One region of the Streptomyces sp. NBC_01267 genome, then DNA from elsewhere that is predicted to be linked to it. Evidence: riboswitches for the same ligand, from Rfam matches in the RefSeq annotation. Region 1 holds a riboswitch; each other region holds the start of a gene.
What was found. A riboswitch is a leader RNA that binds a small molecule or an ion and turns the genes downstream of it on or off. The one in region 1 is predicted to bind cobalamin.

Region 1 (4,205 bases):
GGATGCCCGGAGAGAGCGCCGGTGCAGAGCCCGGAGAGTTCGGGCAGAGCGCCCGCGCAGAGTCCGGAGAGTTCGGGAGCGAGGGACCCGCACCAGCTCTCCAGCCGTTCCAGCAGGTCGAGCAGCGGAGTGAAGGCGGGTCCGGCCAGCAGCTCGCCGAGCCGATGGGCAACGGCCTCCCCGTGGGGGCCCGGGTCCCTGGCCACCGTGCCGTCAGGCCCCGCGGTGACCACGGGCGGAAAGGCCTCCGTGGCCCCTCCCCGCGCCGCCGCGCGGATCAACCGCGCGGCGGCCGGGGGCAGTTCGGGTGACTGGCGCACAGCCTGCCGTCCGCCGGTTACGGAAGGCAGTAGCCGCCGGCCATACAGCTGATGGGGCGGGCGCTCTCGTAGTCCGGGATTTCCGTCTCCAGCTCACCGATGGTGAGATCGAGCACCTGGGAGGCCTCGGTCCGGAGTTCTTCCTGGGCGGTCACGTTCATGTCCATCCTCCGATGTGGGGCGAAGCATGCACTTGCGGCTCACTGCGTCGGGACAATTCCAGAGCGTGATCGCCGGCGTCAAGGGATCGCCTGGGGCGGCTCGCCATCTGGCGCATAACATGCGTTGCTACGGTCCGGGCCGAGGCTGCGCCCAGCACATACGTGCGGGTCCCGGCCGACCGTCCGCAGAACGTACGCACACGACCACTGACTCACGGGGAAACGAATGCTGAAGATCGACTGGGACCGGCGCACCTGCGCACGGCGCGGGCACGTGACCTATGTCCCGCAGGAGCCGGAACTGGCGGAGCGGCTGCGCGCCGAGACGCGGCTGGGCGAGGCCTGGCGCTGTCTGCGGTGCGGGGACTTCGCCCTGGGCGACCCGCACGGATCGGGCCCCGCGGACGAGGCCCCGCTCGTACCGCGCGGCAAGGTGCTGCGCGACCTGTTCATCCTGCGCTTCCTCGCCGTGGAGCGGGCGGTGCGCGGGGTGTTCATCGTGCTGGCGGCGGTGGCCGTATGGAAGTTCAGCAACAGCCAGGACGCGGTGCGCAGGCTCTTCGACGAGAACCTGGACGTGCTGCGTCCGGTGTTCCGGCACTTCCACTACGACCTGGACCACTCGCCGGTGGTCGGCACGATTCAGAAGACCTTCGGCTACAAGCACTCCACGCTGATGCTGGTGGCCGTACTGCTGCTGGCGTACGCGCTGATCGAGATCATCGAAGGTGTCGGGCTGTGGCGGGCCAAGCGCTGGGCCGAGTACCTGACCGTGGTGGCGACCGCCGTCTTCCTGCCCCTGGAGGTCTACGAGCTGACCGAGAAGGTCAGTTGGCTGAAGATCGCCACCCTGACGATCAACATCCTGGCCGTCCTGTACATCCTGCTCGGCAAGCGGCTGTTCGGGTTGCGCGGCGGCCACGCCGCCTTCGAGGCCGAGCGGCAGAGCGCCTCACTGCTCGAAGTGGAGACCACGGCGGGGGTCGGAGCCGTCACGCCGTGACGGCGGGCACCTGATTCCACGCGGCGACGACGGGACGGCCGTGCTCGGTACCGATCCGGCTCACCGACGCGGTGTCCAGCCGGAAGAGCGATCCGCCGGACGCCGGGAGCCCGAGGCGGCGAGCGGTCAGCACCCGCAGGAAATGGGCGTGGCCGACCACCACGACGTCTCCGCCCTGCCCGTCGAGGTCGGCGTCGCGCAGCGCCTTGTCGACGGTGGCCAGCACCCGGTCCGCTCGCGCGCCGACCTGCTCGGGGGTCTCACCGGGGTGCTCGGGCGGGCCCTCGGCCACCCCGTCGGTCCACAGGTCCCAGTCGGGCCGGTCCCGGTGGATCTCCACGGTGGTGATGCCCTCGTACGCCCCGTAGTCCCATTCGTGCAGGTCGGTGTCGGGGTACGCGGGGCTGAGCCCGGCCAGCTCGGCGGTGCGCCTGGCGCGGGCGAGGGGGCTGGTCAGGGTGAGGGCGATCCGGCGCTCGGCCAGCAGCGGGGCGACCGCGCGCGCCTGGTCCTCACCGAACGCCGTCAGCGGAAGATCCGTCCAGCTGGTGTGTTTCATCGTGCGGCTCCAGCTGGTCTCACCGTGCCGCACGAGAATCAGCTCACCCATGTCCGCCCTGTCCTTTGCGTCTGTAGATGTTGATGGTGCACAAGGGGTTCAGCCTGCCATGAACAGCGATCATTCCCTCAGAGGCGGCCCGGCCGTGTGATTCCCGGCGCTCTCCGGCGTCGGTCCCGTGTTGCTGCGCCACGCTGGTGAGACCCACATCACTCGTACTGCCATCCCTGCACCGGTCGCGTTCTCCGGTCCCTCATGAGGCGGGCACATCACGGGGGTTGGGGGGTGCGGGTCCGGGTCACGGTGCGTTGCCGGACCGCCGGTGCGCCGTAGCGGAGTGGACGGGCAGGCGGTACCGTCACGTGGACACGACGAAGGTGTGACGGAAGTCCGGTGAGAATCCGGCACGGTCGCGCCACTGTGAACCCGAAACCCGGGAAGTCAGACCCAGCGCCTTCGTCTCAGGTACCACGATCGGGACGCGTGTTCCCCAGGAGGTTCTGCCATGGCAAACACCCTTGCCCCCACCCCGAGTGCCCCCGCCACTCCGGCGATCGCACCCATCTCCCTCAAGGCCATCGCCCCGTGGGCGGTCTTCTTCGGGATCCTCATGCTCATCCTGCTGTACTTCGTCGGCGCCGAGCAGGGCGCGACCTCGCTCGTCTCCGGTTCGGACGTGCACGAGTGGGTTCACGACGGCCGTCATCTCCTCGGCTTCCCCTGCCACTGACGCCCGGGGGATCCGCTTCCATGAACTCCATATCCGTCCGGGCCCTGCTGGTCCGTGGCATGCTCGCCGGGCTCGTCGCCGGTGTGCTGGCGCTGATCGTCGCCTATCTGCTCGGTGAGCCGCAGGTGGACTCGGCCATCGCCTTCGAGGGCTCGCACAGCCATGAGCACGAAGAGGAACTGGTCAGCCGTTCGCTCCAGTCCACGGCCGGGCTGGCCACCGGGGTGCTCGTCTTCGGTGTCGCGGTCGGTGGCATCGCCGCGCTCGCGTTCTGCGTCGCACTCGGCCGTATCGGCAGGTTCGGCCCGCGTGCCACCGCCGTGCTGATCTCGGTCAGCGCGCTGATCGCCGTGTACCTCGTGCCCTTCCTGAAGTACCCGGCGAACCCGCCGTCCGTCGGCAGCCCCGACACCATCGGCAAACGCACCACCCTGTACTTCCTGATGATCGTGCTCAGCGTGCTGCTCGCCGTCGCCGCCGTGCTGGTGGGCAAGCGGCTGGCGCCCCGTCTGGGCAACTGGAACGCCACGATCACGGCCGGGGCCGCGTTCCTCGTGGCGGTCGGGCTGGCGTACGCGTTCCTGCCGACGATCAACGAGGTGCCGAAGGACTTCCCGGCCACGCTGCTCTGGCGGTTCCGGCTCTCGGCACTCGCCATCCAGTTCACGCTGTGGACCGCCTTCGGGCTGCTCTTCGGCCACCTCGCCGAACGGCATCTCATACCGCGTACGGTCCCGGCCCGCAGCGAGGACAGCACCGCCCTACGCAACACCGCACCGGTGAGCTGACGGCGCAACAGTTGACGGCTGACACACCGGGACAGAACCCGCCGGACCACGGTCCAGGCGGGTTCTGCGCGTCCGGGCCCGTCCGGGGCCCGGACCGATCCGCATGATCCGCACGATCCGCACGATCCGCACGATCCGCACGGGAGGATCGGGGAGCACCGCGGCCACCGGTGTATTGGCCACCTGTTCATCTCCTCCTTCCTCCGCCTCACACCCGGGCCCGGAAGAGTTCCGTCGGGTCCGGAAGCAGGACTCGAACCGAGCTCGATCGAGAAGGGGACGTTCATGGCCGAGTTGACGCGACGCAGACTCCTTGGATCAGCGGCCGGTGCCGTCGGTGGCGCTGCCGCACTCTCACTGCTGCCACCCAGCGTGCAGAAGGCCGTGGCGGCCGGTCCGCCGCGCCACGGCTCCATGCGCGACATCGAACACGTCGTGATGCTGATGCAGGAGAACCGCTCCTTCGACCACTACTTCGGCACGCTCTCCGGCGTACGCGGATTCAGTGACCCGCACGCGCAGAAGCTGGACAACGGCCGCTCGGTCTTCTATCAGCCCGACGCGGTGAACCCCAAGGGCTACCTGCTGCCGTTCCACCTGGACACCCATACCTCCAGCGCCCAGGCCATCCCGTCCACCAGCCA
Region 2 (4,205 bases), 5.4 Mb from region 1:
CGCCGAGGGCCTCGCCGACGGGCCGCGCCAGGGTCTTCTCGGCGGCGAACCGTACGCGCACGGGCAGCAGCCCGAGCCCGTCCACCGACCCGGCGCGCGATTCGATCTCGTCCTCGATGTGCTCGCCGAGCAGCTGGAAACCGCCGCAGATGCCCAGCACGGGACGGCCTTCCGCCGCCCGCCGGGCCAGCGCCGCCGCGAGCCCGCGCTCGCGCAGCCACTCCAGCGCCCGCACGGTGCCACGGGTGCCCGGCACGATCACCAGGTCCGCGTCGACGAGCTCCTCGGCCCGGTCCACGAACCGCACGACGACCCCGGGCTCGGCGGCCAGCGCGTCGACATCGGTGAAGTTGGACATCAGCGGTACGGCGCACACGGCGACCCGCAGGACGTCCGGTCCGTACGGCTCGGCGACGGCCGACTCCCGTACGGCGCCCCGCATCGAGACGTGCAGCCCGTCCTCCTCGTCGATGCCGAGGCCGTGCGCGAACGGGAGCACCCCGTACGTACGCCGCCCGGTGAGCCCCTGCAGCATGTCGATGCCGGGGCGCAGGAGGGACACGTCGCCGCGGAACTTGTTGACGATGTACCCGGCTATCAGCTCCTGGTCCTCGGCGCTGAGCAGCGCGGTCGTGCCGAAGAAGGAGGCGAAGACGCCACCGCGGTCGATGTCGCCCACCACCACCACCGGGAACCGCGCGGCCCGCGCGATGCCCATGTTGACGATGTCCGTCCGGCGCAGATTGATCTCGGCAGGACTGCCGGCCCCCTCACAGATCACCGCGTCATACGTGCCCCGAAGTTGTGCCAGACAGTCCGTGACGGTGCCCAGCAGGGCTTCCCGCCCCCCGCCGTACGCGGATTTCCCGCCGGACGCGTCGCCGAAGAACCCGCGGGCGCTCATCTCGCCCACCGGTCTGCCCAGCAGCACGACCTGGCTCGACCGGTCGCTCCCCGGCTTGAGGAGCACCGGGTTCATCAGCGCGGTGGGTTCCACCCGCGCCGCCTGCGCCTGCATCGCCTGCGCCCGGCCGATCTCCGCGCCCTCGCGGGTGACGAACGAATTCAGCGACATGTTCTGCGCCTTGAAGGGCGCGACCTTCACCCCCCGGCGCACCAGCCACCGGCAGATCCCGGCCGTGACCACGCTCTTCCCGGCATCCGACGTGGTTCCGGCGACCAGCACTCCGCCACTCATCCGCGCACCTTCCTCACCAGGAGAGCCGTCGCGAGCGCCAGTACGGAGACCCGCCGGGACAGCCGTACCGCGCGCTCGATGTCGTCCACGCCGACGGGCCGGCCGCCGCCGTTGAGCACGGCCCGGTGCTCGACCCGGCCGCCGTACGAGAGGGTGCCACCGAGCCGTACGCCCAGCGCCCCCGCGAACGAGGCCTCCACCGGACCGGCGTTGGGGCTGGGGTGCTTCGCCGCGTCGGCGCGCCAGGCCCGCACGGCACCGCGCGGGTCCGGGCCGGCCAGCGTCGCGAGGACAGCGGTCAGCAGGGCTCCCGGCCGGCCCGCCACGTCGTCGAGCCGGGCCGAGGCCCAGCCGTACCGCAGATACCGGGGCGAGCGGTGGCCGACCATTGCGTCCAGTGTGTTCACCGCCCGGAACCCGGCCAGACCGGGCACCCCGGCCAGCGCCCCCCACACCAGCGCGCCCACCACGGCGTCGGAGGTGTTCTCGGCGACGGACTCGACGACCGCGCGGGCCATCTGCTGTCCGTCGAGCGCCTGCGGATCACGCCCGCACAGATGCGGCAGCCGCTCCCTGGCCGCTTCGAGTTCGCCCGAGGCCAGCGCGTCGCCGACCGCCCGCGCCTCCCGGCCCAGCGAGGTACCGCCGACGACGGCCCAGGTGGTGACGGCGGTCAGGGCGATGCCCGCGGCGGCCCGGCCGCGCACGGCACGCCGGGCCAGCAGGGCGGCGCCCACCACGCCTCCGGCGCACACCACGGTGTGCAGCGCCCCGCGTCCGCGGTGGTCGCGCCACAGCCGGCGCTCCACGGCAGCCGCGGCCCGTCCGAAGGCGGCCACCGGGTGTCCGCGCCGCGGATCGCCGACGATCAGGTCTGCTACGAGGCCGGTGGTGGCGCCGTACACGAATACACGCTCGGCACGCATCGGGTCAGCAGGCCGATACGCCTCGGAAAACCTTCGTACCGGTAGTACTCACAGCATCGGGCAGCAGGCAGCCGCGCATGGCGATATGTCCTCACTCAGGGTGTCCGCGCCCTGGTTCGACGTGATCGGCGGTGAGAGTTCCTGGCTCCCGGGGGGTGACCCCCGATGACAGTGGCGGGACCGCGCCGGATTCGCACCGGGCTTCCTCTTTTGCCGCCGTATTGGCTCCGGCAGTCCACCACGCCCCGCGAACACCCGTCAACTCCCCCTTGACCTGCAAGGAGGCAGTGTGCTGAGCCCCACACGAACCGCCCCCCGGCGGGCCGTGGAAGGCCGGTCGGAGGGCGGTTCGGGTGGAACGGGGAGTGGAGCCGGGGGACGGGGGTGCGGGGCGGTCAGGCGACGATCAGATAGATCCCGTACGCCACGGCCGCCGCGCAGAGAGCGAAGCAGGCGTACGCGCCGGTGCGCGCGGCGAGCGCCGGGCCCCGGCCGGTGGAGCCCGTCTCCTGCGCGGGCTTCCCGGCGAGGCCCACGATGCCGAGGGTGAACAGGCCCACGAGTCCGACGGTCGCCACGAGGCTGACGCCGAAGACGGTGCCGAGAGCTGCCCAGTCGATGTTCATGCTGCGGTGTCCTTCTGCTTCAGACCGTGGCCGGTCGGCTGGGCTCCGGTGCGGCGCCCCCCGGTGCGGGGATGGTGGCCCTGAGTTCGTCGGCGGACAGTCCGGCCGGGGGAGGGGCGACGGCCGCGATGGCGGTGGTCACCACACCCGCGGGCTCGTCGGGGGTGACGCTGTGCTGGTCGACCGGCTGGCGGCGGGAGAGCGACCAGATGACACCCGAGCCCGCGATCAGCAGGGCGGCCACGGCGGCGACGCCCCAGGGGCCGTTGCGGGTCAGGTACTCGGCGCCCGCGCCGACCACGGCCGCCGCGGGAAGCGTCAGGCACCAGGCGACGGCCATCCGGGTCGCGGTGGACCAGCGGACCACCCCGCCCTTGCGGCCGACGCCCGCGCCCAGCACGGCGCCCGAGCAGACCTGGGTGGTGGAGAGGGAGAAACCGAGGTGCGAGGAGGCCAGGATCACGGTCGCGGCGCCGGTCTGGGCGGCGAAGCCCTGCTGCGGCCTGAGTTCGGTGAGCCCCTTGCCCATGGTGCGGATGATGCGCCAGCCGCCGAGGTACGTACCGAGTGCGATGGCCGTGCCCGCGGAGACGATGACCCACAGCGGAGGGTTCGAGCCCGGGGCGATGACGTTGCCGGTGACCAGGGCGAGGGTGATGACACCCATGGTCTTCTGCGCGTCGTTGGTGCCGTGGGCGAGGGAGACCAGTCCGGCGGAGGCGATCTGGCCGGCCCGGTAGCCCTTGGCGGTGGCCTTCTCGTCCGTACGGCGGCCGATCCGGTACGTCAGCTTGGTGGCGAGCACCGAGGCGATGCCGGCGACGACGGGTGCGGCGACCGCGGGCAGCAGCACCTTGGTGACGACGACATCGCCGTTGACACCGGAGGAGCCGACCGACATCAGCGTGGCGCCGATGAGTCCGCCGAAGAGCGCGTGGGAGGAGCTGGACGGCAGGCCGAGCAGCCAGGTCAGCAGATTCCAGAGGATGGCGCCGACGAGCGCCGCGAAGATCACCTCTGTGGTGATGCCCTGTTCGTTGATGATCCCGCCGGAGATCGTCTTGGCGACCTCCACGGACAGGAATGCTCCGACGAGGTTGAGTACGGCGGACATGGCCACCGCGGTCTTCGGCCGGAGAGCGCCGGTCGAGATGGTCGTCGCCATCGCGTTGGCCGTGTCGTGGAAACCGTTCGTGAAGTCGAACACGAGAGCGGTAATGATCACGATCCCAAGGAGCAGGGTCAAGTGTTCCATTTACCTGGGCAATCGTTCGAGGTCATTGACGAGACGAACGTAGGCAACCTGGATGAACGGAAGGTGAACTGGGGCAGGCGCTGTGGTGACTCCGAACGGGCGCTCTCCTTCCGCTTGCCGCCGCTCCTACCGCCGTCCGCGGGCGGCTGGCATCATCGCCGGATGACCGACCCGACGGCAGGCCCCCCATCGCAGGAGAA
Region 3 (4,205 bases), 360 kb from region 1:
GGGCCCGCCTCGCGCGGGTAGCCGTGGGCGGCGAGTTCACGGGCGACCTGCATGTGGGAACGGGCGGCCTCCAGGCTGATGACGTCGGCGTCGAGGTCGTCGATGGCCTGGACGATGTCGCCGAACTCCGCGTAGCACATGTGGGTGTGGATCTGGGTGTCCGGACGCACCCCGCTGGTGGTGAGCCGGAACGACTCGGTGGCCCAGTCCAGGTACGCGGCACGGTCGGCGGTCCGCAGCGGCAGGGTCTCGCGCAGCGCGGGCTCATCGACCTGGATGACCGAACTGCCGCTCACTTCCAGGTCGTTCACCTCGTCGCGCAGGGCGAGAGCGACCTGCCGGGCGGTGTCGCCGAGTGGCTGGTCGTCGCGGACGAAGGACCAGGCGAGCATGGTGACGGGCCCGGTGAGCATGCCCTTGACCGGGCGGTCGGTGAGCGACTGGGCGTACGAGGTCCAGCGCACCGTCATCGGTTCGGGGCGGGAGATGTCGCCGGCCAGGATCGGTGGGCGGACGTAGCGGGTGCCGTAGGACTGGACCCAGCCGTGCCGGGTGGCGAGGTAGCCGGTGAGCTGTTCGGCGAAGTACTGGACCATGTCGTTGCGTTCCGGCTCGCCGTGCACCAGGACGTCGATGCCGGTCATCTCCTGGAAGGAGATGACCTCACCGATCTCGGCCCTGATCCGCTCCTCGTAACCGGCCGTGTCGATCCGGCCCGCACGCAGGTCGGCGCGGGCCGTGCGCAGTTCATCGGTCTGCGGGAACGAGCCGATGGTGGTCGTCGGCAGCAACGGCAGCCCGAGGTGGGCCCGTTGGGCGGCGGCCCGCGCGGTGTACGGCTGGGAGCGGCGGCCGTCGGCGTCGGTGACGGCGGCGGCCCTGGCGCGTACGGCCGGGTCGTGGGTGAGGGGGGAGGCCGCCCGGGAGGCGAGAGCGGCCCGGTTGGCGGCGAGTTCCGCGGTGATGGCGCCGGTGCCCTGTGCCAGCCCCTTGGTCAGGGTGACGATCTCGGCGGTCTTCTGCCGGGCGAAGGCGAGCCAGCGAAGGATCTGCGGTTCGATGTCCCTCTCGGGCGCCGTGTCGAGCGGGACGTGCAGCAGGGAGCAGGAGGCAGCCACGTCGACCCGGTCGGCGAGGCCGAGAAGAGTGGCGAGGGTGGCCAGCGACTTCTCGTGGTCGTTGATCCAGACATTGCGGCCGTCGACGACCCCTGCGACGAGCCGCTTGCCGGGCAGCCCGCCGACGGCGGCGAGGTCTTCGAGGTTGGCGGCGGCAGCGTCCGTGAAGTCCAGCGCCAGACCGTCCACCGGGGCTTTCGCCAGTACGGGGAGCGCCTCGCCGAGCCGGTCGAAGTAGGAGGCGACGAGCAACTTGGGCCGGTCGCTCAGGCCGCCGAGCTCGCGGTAGGCGTGGGCGGCGGCGCCCAGCTCGGCCGGGGAACGGTCCTGGACCAGTGCGGGCTCGTCGAGCTGTACCCACTGCGCGCCGGCGGCCCGCAGATCGGCGAGTACCTCGGCGTAGACCGGCAACAGCCGGTCCAGCAGGGTGAGCGGCTCGAAATCGGCGGCCACCCCGGGGGCGGGTTTGGCGAGCAGGAGATAGGTGACGGGGCCGACCAGCACGGGCCGGGCGGTGTGTCCGAGCGCGAGGGCTTCCGTCAGCTCGGTGACCTGCTTGGTGGAGTCGGTGGTGAAGACGGTGTCCGGGCCGAGTTCGGGGACGAGGTAGTGGTAGTTGGTGTCGAACCACTTGGTCATCTCCAGCGGCGCCACGTCCTGGGTGCCGCGGGCCATCGCGAAGTAGCCGTCGAGTGCGTCGGCGGTGACGGCCTCGCGGTGCCTCCGGGGCACGGCGCCGACCATGACGCTGGTGTCCAGGACGTGGTCGTAGTACGAGAAGTCGCCTGTGGGCACCTCGTGGACACCGGCATCCGCCAGTTGACGCCAGTTGGACCGGCGCAGACCGGCCGCAGTCTCCCGGAGGGCGTCGGCGGTGACCCGGCCCTTCCAGTAACCCTCGATGGCCTTCTTCAGTTCCCGGTTCGGGCCCTGGCGGGGGTAGCCGTACACGGTGGCCCGTGCTGCCGCGGCTGCGGACTTCGCTGTCACGGAAATCTCCTTCGCGAGATGACTCCTTGAGATCCCGGAGACGGGACACGGACGCGAAGGGTAGCGAACCGGACAGATCGGTCGCGCCGTTGAGGCGCCCGTCCGTCTGGTGTGTACGCCGACCCGCCCACGAGGTCACCGGGATATCCGTACGCGAGGGATCGCGTACGGGCAACGGGCAGGTCTTCGGACTCGCGGGCGCGTCCGCCGAGGCGGACACCTACTGGCCGTCGCTTCCCAGGTCCCGTCTCGGGTCCCAGTGCGTATGACGGCGGTCGTTCCCACTCACCGCTGCGGGGCAGTCCCGGATTCCCACCGGGTTCCCTCTTGCGACGCGCCTGCCTGGCGGACAGGGCGAACCAGCTGCACGGGCCAGACTAGAGGGTCGTTCGCCGCGTGGGCACCGCGGTTCACATTCCGGTACGTGAATTGAGACACCGGGCCGGTCCGGCGACCGGCGGGACCTGTGCGAAGAGGTTCCTCGAACTCGGCGTAGAGCGGATCCGGGCTGTCCGGCGAGTCCGCCCGCTCCCCGGACCGCCGTGTGCGGTGAGGGCGACGCGTGGCGGTTCCGCCAGCACCCGCAGGCCAAGGGCGAGGTCCATGAGGGCTACAGCTGCCTGGCTCGGGAACTCGTCGGCGGTCTCATGCGCTCCGTGAGAATCGGGGTGAGACTTCACCAGCCCTTAGAATCCCAGAATTCCGCCAATGATTGCGAATACCAAGGCGATGAAGAAGCATGCGTCAGCGACCGGAGAGATTGTGAACCTAGTCGAAAACGGAGGTGGTACCGCTCCCTTCCGTCGTTTTTTCATGTGCCACTCGATGCGTTCTGCGGCGCGATTTGCCGATCCTACGAAAGTGTCAATCACTGATCCGCCGAATGCGGTAGAGTAGATCTCTTTACCTTCCCGTGTGACCAGATTGAGTGTCCCCCCGTTTCCTCCGCGTACTTCGATGATGCTGTTGTAGGGCACGGTGTGCGTCATCAGTGGATTAATGACCGTCACGGTTACGGAACTCAGCGCAATGCGCGACCTCATGATGCGTCGGATAAGCGCGATGACGAAGAGGGAAACGGCTACGCCGATCGCCATTCCGCCCTCGGGGTGGGAAGCGAAGCCAATGAGCAATCCTACCGATACGAGTCCGAATCCGGTGGTGCTGACCCAGGAGATTATCTTGAAAGACAGCCTCCATAGGATTTCATCCTCGCGTTTTTTCGGCACGGTCGCCTTCCCTTTCTGGTGGTTGCGCGACTGTCGCGCAACTGGTGCGGGTGGGTGAGTGATGTTCATCTCACCCACCCGCACCATGATTTTGATTAGCAAACTCCGCCGTAGGAGCCTGCGCTGGCATTACCTGAGCCGCAGAATACCGTATTGGAAATCGCGTTGACGCTCATGTTGCCGTATGTGGTGCCCCAGTCGATTGCCCCACCTGGGCTATCAGTTGATGTCCAACTCCTGGAGCCCCCGCCGACGCCGCGGGTGCCCGGCACCTTCGTACGGTACGCACGTGGGAGGCGGGCGATCGCGTTTCCTCGATAAGCGGCACCCCAGCTTCTGGCGCCGCCGGCCAGTCTGCCGTAGACGGCTGCGCTGCCGCCGCCAACGGCTGTCCAGGCGAGGTCTTTCGACAACGCGGCAACGTCCCAGTTTCCGGTTCCGATACCGTCTCCGAGGAATTTAGCAGCGGCTATTCCGGCTCCCACAGCGATGCAGGTACCGGCGCTTGCGACGATGCACACTCCAAAGCCGACGATTGCGGAGTAGTTCTTTATGTCATCCCAGTGATTGCCTACCCATTGGGCTGCTCCTGTATTTTTTGCGTTCGTCCAGGCGGCACCCCAGTTGCCCTTCATGATGCTTCCGAAGATGCCGTCCTTCTTCCGCTGTGCCGCCTGGGCAGCCTTTCTCTGGTTCTCTCGTTTGATGGCTTGTGCCTTCTGCCGTGCTGCCTCGGCCTTTCGGCTTTCAGCGGCGTACTTGCGCTGCTGGGCCTTGGCGTTGCCGTCGTCGATCATGTAGTGGGCGGGGTTGGCCCGGTACGCGGCGTACTTCTTCTGGGACGCCTTGTCCTTTTTCGGGGTCTGGT
Region 4 (4,205 bases), 6.4 Mb from region 1:
CCGGCATGGCGGCGGCACGCATGTGGGCGGAACTGCACCCCGCGGCGGTCCTGGTGACGGCCGACCGGTGTACGAAATCCTCCGTCGCCCTGCTGCGCCGCGCCGGGACCGAGGTTCTGATGATCTCCAGCGGCCCCACGCCCTGGGCCGACACGCTGGAGTTCGACCAGGGACGGATCGGCGCCGAAGCAGCAGCGCACCTGCTCGCCGTCGGGCACCGGCGCCTCGCGGCGATCATCCCCGCCGGGCCGCTGGAGGGCCTGGGCCGTGCCCGCGCCGAAGGGCTGGAGAACGCGGCTCGCGCGGCCGGCGCGCGCGGTGAGGAGATCACCATGGAGGCCACCCACGAATCAGCGGCCTCCGCAGCCGCCACCGTGCGGCGGCCCGGCGGTCCGACCGCCGTATTCACCTACAACGACGAGTACGGGGCGCTGCTGCACCGCGCCCTGAACGACCAGGGCGCGACGATACCGGGCGATGTCGCCCTGGTGGGCGCCGACAACCTGGCCATCGCCACATTCCTGCGGCCGATGCTCTCCTCGGTCGCCCTCGATCCCGTGGAGATCGCCGACCATCTGTGCGTTGCGGTGCGTTCCGTGCTGGAACGGCCCGCACGCACGGAATCGGTAGTGGCCGGCGTGCTGGCCACCCCCTTCCTGGTCCGCCGCGAGACGTCCTGAGCCGCGCGTCCCCCGCCCACGAGCGGTCGGCGCGGGGGCGGCCACTCGTGGGCGAGGGCGTCGGAGCCGGTCCGGGTTCGACCGGGGTTCGGTCAGCGCCACGTCGCGGTTCGGGGCGCTCCTGCGGGAGCCCTGGCCACCGAGCCGGCGGCGGGCCAGGCCCGGCCGTCCGTACTCCTCCGGTGCGAGCGCGACGGCCGGCGCTCCGCCCAGGACGATTCCGCGAGGCTCGGCACGTCGGCGCGCGGCGGTTCCTCCACAGGTGCGAAGGCCGGGTGAGCGGCCTGGTCAACGGGACAGTACGCAGTCCCCGCACAGAGCCCCTGAGGCACCGGGCGCGGCGCGGTAGATCAGGCAGCAGCTGCGCCGCCGGAACGCTCCGTCGGGCCCCGTACAGCTCGCGTCGCGCAGTGGGGGCCGTTCCAGGAGACGTGAGGTGATGGCACGGGTCCGTGCGGTGAGGTCCGGGCGGGTAGTCGTGATCATGGACGCGGCTCCGTTGACGGCCGAGGCGGTGTTGCCCCACAGGATGCGCCGGGAGACCGTGAACTCCGCCATCGCATCGGCGAGTTCACGCAGTGGGCCGTCCAGCAGACGACTGCTCAGCTCGTCGGCGAGCCGGGTCGGCGCAACCGTGGATCCGCCGGTGCAGGCACCGGCGGGCAGCGACAGGTCGGTGAAGGCATCGCTGGGCAGCGACAGGGGGATCTGGCCGCCGATCACGGGCTGCCACCGGAGATCCGCGAGGCCGGGGGCGGGTACCAGGCCGTGCAGGACGGCGGCGGCCAGTGCGGGTGAGATCAGCCGGGCGGCCAGTCCCAGGTGGGCGACGGATGCCGCGACCCGGATCTCGACCGCGTCGGGCGACTGCCCGCCGGCCGCGGCCAGCCAGTCCCGTACACCCGTCACACGGGCTTCGAGCAGCGGGCGGGTGATCCGCTGCCAGGGCTCGGGCGGCTCCACGCCGGGCGGGTGGGCCTGCACGGCGAAGAACGGACCGAGCTCGGCGATCTCCCCGATCACCGCGCTCGCCGCAGGAGGGCTGCTCATGCCGGAACAGGGTCCGGCTGCTGCGAGGTGGCGGTCCCGATCGCGCCCGGTGCGGCCACCGGACGGAATGTGGAAACGGTACTCAAGGTGAGCCCTCCCTCTGGGATCGTGCGTCCCTTGCGTGTACGGGCGGAGTGAGGGCTCAGTGTCCGACTCGCCGGCCACCTTCCGGTGGCGTGGCTCACAGTGGCGCGACCGTGCTGGAATCTCACCAGCTTCCTTGTGCCATCACTCCACGGGGAGCGTAGGGCCCGTTTCTCCGGCGGGTCAATCAAGCCGTTCCACATCCGGATCAGCGCTGCTCCTTGTCGGGTGCCGCCGGGCGGGCCGGCGTGAAGTGCACCGGAGCCTGGAACCGGGCCCGTCGGGCAGCGCGCCGGAACGTGGTCAGCACCGCAGGTCCGGCCGGCATGATGCAGACGAAGTTGGTGACGGCCCGCCCGGTGTCCCAGCCGAAGGAGGCCGCCAGGGCGATGACGAGCGAGACGCAGGCGTTGAGTCGGACGGCGGAAAGAAATGGCCTGGTCCTCGGCGGAAGAGCCCTGCACCCTGGGGCCATTGAGACGCCACGGCCTGCTGGTGGCCCCATGAAACGCAGCCGCCGGAAAGCCGCCACTGCAGCAGGATCTCGTCGAGTCCCGGCTCACCGGCGGTCTCCATCGGCATTCGCCGGGCAGGAGTTTGATCACCGCTCGGGCTGGTCGTGTACTACGCCGCCTCGGCGGTCCCAGGCGTATCCACGATGTGGAGCAACCGGTCCAGCTCCTGCCGCCCATGCCTGATCAAATCGAACGCCTCCCTTGGGTCCGTTCCCGGCGGCAACGCGGTGTCGGTCATCACATCGGTCAGGGTGAACCTGCCGAGCAGCCATCGCTGCAACGCTCGCCGGTCCGTGCTCCGTTCAGGGGAGAGGCCCCTGGCCCCACAACACCCCCATCCCACGGTGCCGCCCCCGCCACCCTCAGCCATGGCAACAGATCAAGCGACCCACAGGTAGGGCGGGATTCGGCCAGCCCTACCAGGGGAGCCTTCCTCTACCGCGAGCACGGCCCTGCACACGCTCGGCCCCCGCGCGCAGCCGGGCCACCTCCTCGCGGACCTTTCTTCTCCCGTTCTCCCGGGCCTCCGGCATTCCGAGCCCCCGCGCCACCGCGCCACCGCGCCACCGCGCCACCGCGCCACCGCGCCACCGCGCCACCGCCACGGTCGAGACGAGCGGGCAGACTGCGTCCGTCCCGCCCGCAGGGCCTACCGCCGCACGCGGGGCATCCCCAGCCCGATCCAGGAGATGATTTCCCGCTGGATCTCGTTGTTGCCGCCGCCGAAGGTGAAGATGACGGCCGAGCGGTAGCCGCGCTCCAGTTCACCGTGGAGCACCGCGCCCGTGGATCCCTCCTTGAGAGATCCTGCCGCGCCGACGACCTCCATGAGCCAGGCGTAGGCGTCCCGGCGGGCCTCCGATCCGTACACCTTGACCGCCGAGGCGTCCTGCGGGGTGAGCGTCCCGTTCTGCACGGCGTTGACCATCTGCCAGTTCAGGAGCTTCATCGCGTCGAGCCTGGTGTGGGTCCTCGCGAGGCGCCCGCGCACCCAGCCCAGGTCGATGACCCGGCGCCCGTCGGCGAGCTCGGTGTCGGCCGCCCAGCACTGCACGTTGTGCAGGGCGCGGATGGCCATGGTGCCGTGGGCGGCCAGGGTGACGCGCTCGTGGTTGAGCTGGTTGGTGATCAGCCGCCAGCCCTTGTTCTCCTCGCCGACGCGGCGGGAGGCGGGGACCGTGATGTTCTCGTAGTAGCTGGCGGTGGTGTCGTGCGAGGCGAGGGTGTTGATGAGGGTGCAGGAGTACCCGGGGTCGTCGGTCGGCACCAGCAGCATCGTGATGCCCTTGTGCGCGGGGGCGGCCGGGTCCGTACGGACAGCGAGCCAGACCCAGTCGGCGGTGTCGCCGTTGGTGGTCCAGATCTTCTGCCCGTTCACCGTGTAGTGCCCGGTGGTCACGTCGCCCTCGCGTACGGCCCGGGTCTTGAGCGCGGCGAGATCGGTGCCCGCGTCGGGCTCGCTGTAGCCGATCGCGAAGTCGATCTCGCCCTTGAGGATCTTCGGCAGGAAGTACGCCTTCTGCTCGTCGGTGCCGAACCGCATGAGGGTCGGACCCACGGTGTTGAGCGCCATGAGCGGCAGCGGTACGCCCGCCTGCGCGGCCTCGTCGAAGAAGATGAACTGCTCCATCGGGGAGAGTCCGCGACCGCCGAACTCCTCGGGCCAGCCGACGCCCAGCCAGCCGTCGGTGCCCAGTCTGCGCACCGTCTCGCGGTAGAAGCGTTTCTGGGCTCCCGCGTCCGCGTAGCGCGCGTAGGCGTTGTCCGGCACCAGTTCGGCGAAGTAGGTGCGCAGTTCGGCGCGCAGCCGCTGCTGCTCGGGGGTGTATTCGAGGTGCACGGCCCCTCCTCGGTAACGGCATCGGATCGAGGGGCA

Region 2: it holds a riboswitch for cobalamin, as region 1 does, so the genes downstream of both, OG709_RS07245 (cobalamin biosynthesis protein) here and OG709_RS31425 (CbtB domain-containing protein) in region 1, are expected to answer to the same signal.
Region 3: it holds a riboswitch for cobalamin, as region 1 does, so the genes downstream of both, metE (5-methyltetrahydropteroyltriglutamate--homocysteine S-methyltransferase) here and OG709_RS31425 (CbtB domain-containing protein) in region 1, are expected to answer to the same signal.
Region 4: it holds a riboswitch for cobalamin, as region 1 does, so the genes downstream of both, OG709_RS02845 ((2Fe-2S)-binding protein) here and OG709_RS31425 (CbtB domain-containing protein) in region 1, are expected to answer to the same signal.

What each region holds. Positions count from the first base shown of each region.
Region 1 covers NZ_CP108455.1:6,999,385-7,003,589, reverse strand. The annotation lists gene OG709_RS31445 (DUF4135 domain-containing protein) at 1-320, opposite strand, end outside; gene OG709_RS31440 (hypothetical protein) at 338-481, opposite strand; gene OG709_RS31435 (DUF2127 domain-containing protein) at 711-1,484, shown strand; gene OG709_RS31430 (histidine phosphatase family protein) at 1,474-2,094, opposite strand; adenosylcobalamin (AdoCbl) riboswitch at 2,402-2,546, shown strand; gene OG709_RS31425 (CbtB domain-containing protein) at 2,549-2,773, shown strand; gene OG709_RS31420 (CbtA family protein) at 2,794-3,561, shown strand; gene OG709_RS31415 (alkaline phosphatase family protein) at 3,847-4,205, shown strand, end outside.
Region 2 covers NZ_CP108455.1:1,555,860-1,560,064, reverse strand. The annotation lists gene OG709_RS07250 (cobyric acid synthase) at 1-1,198, opposite strand, end outside; gene OG709_RS07245 (cobalamin biosynthesis protein) at 1,195-2,124, opposite strand; cobalamin riboswitch at 2,241-2,379, opposite strand; gene OG709_RS07240 (hypothetical protein) at 2,520-2,750, opposite strand; gene OG709_RS07235 (inorganic phosphate transporter) at 2,770-4,005, opposite strand; gene OG709_RS07230 (class II aldolase/adducin family protein) at 4,168-4,205, shown strand, end outside.
Region 3 covers NZ_CP108455.1:6,641,598-6,645,802, forward strand. The annotation lists gene metE (5-methyltetrahydropteroyltriglutamate--homocysteine S-methyltransferase) at 1-2,108, opposite strand, end outside; cobalamin riboswitch at 2,269-2,487, opposite strand; gene OG709_RS29710 (hypothetical protein) at 2,795-3,415, opposite strand; gene OG709_RS29715 (RHS repeat-associated core domain-containing protein) at 3,433-4,205, opposite strand, start outside.
Region 4 covers NZ_CP108455.1:584,521-588,725, forward strand. The annotation lists gene OG709_RS02840 (LacI family DNA-binding transcriptional regulator) at 1-680, shown strand, start outside; gene OG709_RS02845 ((2Fe-2S)-binding protein) at 969-1,730, opposite strand; cobalamin riboswitch at 1,853-1,975, opposite strand; partial or broken gene OG709_RS02850 (ECF transporter S component) at 2,023-2,199, opposite strand; gene OG709_RS02855 (acyl-CoA dehydrogenase family protein) at 2,979-4,169, opposite strand.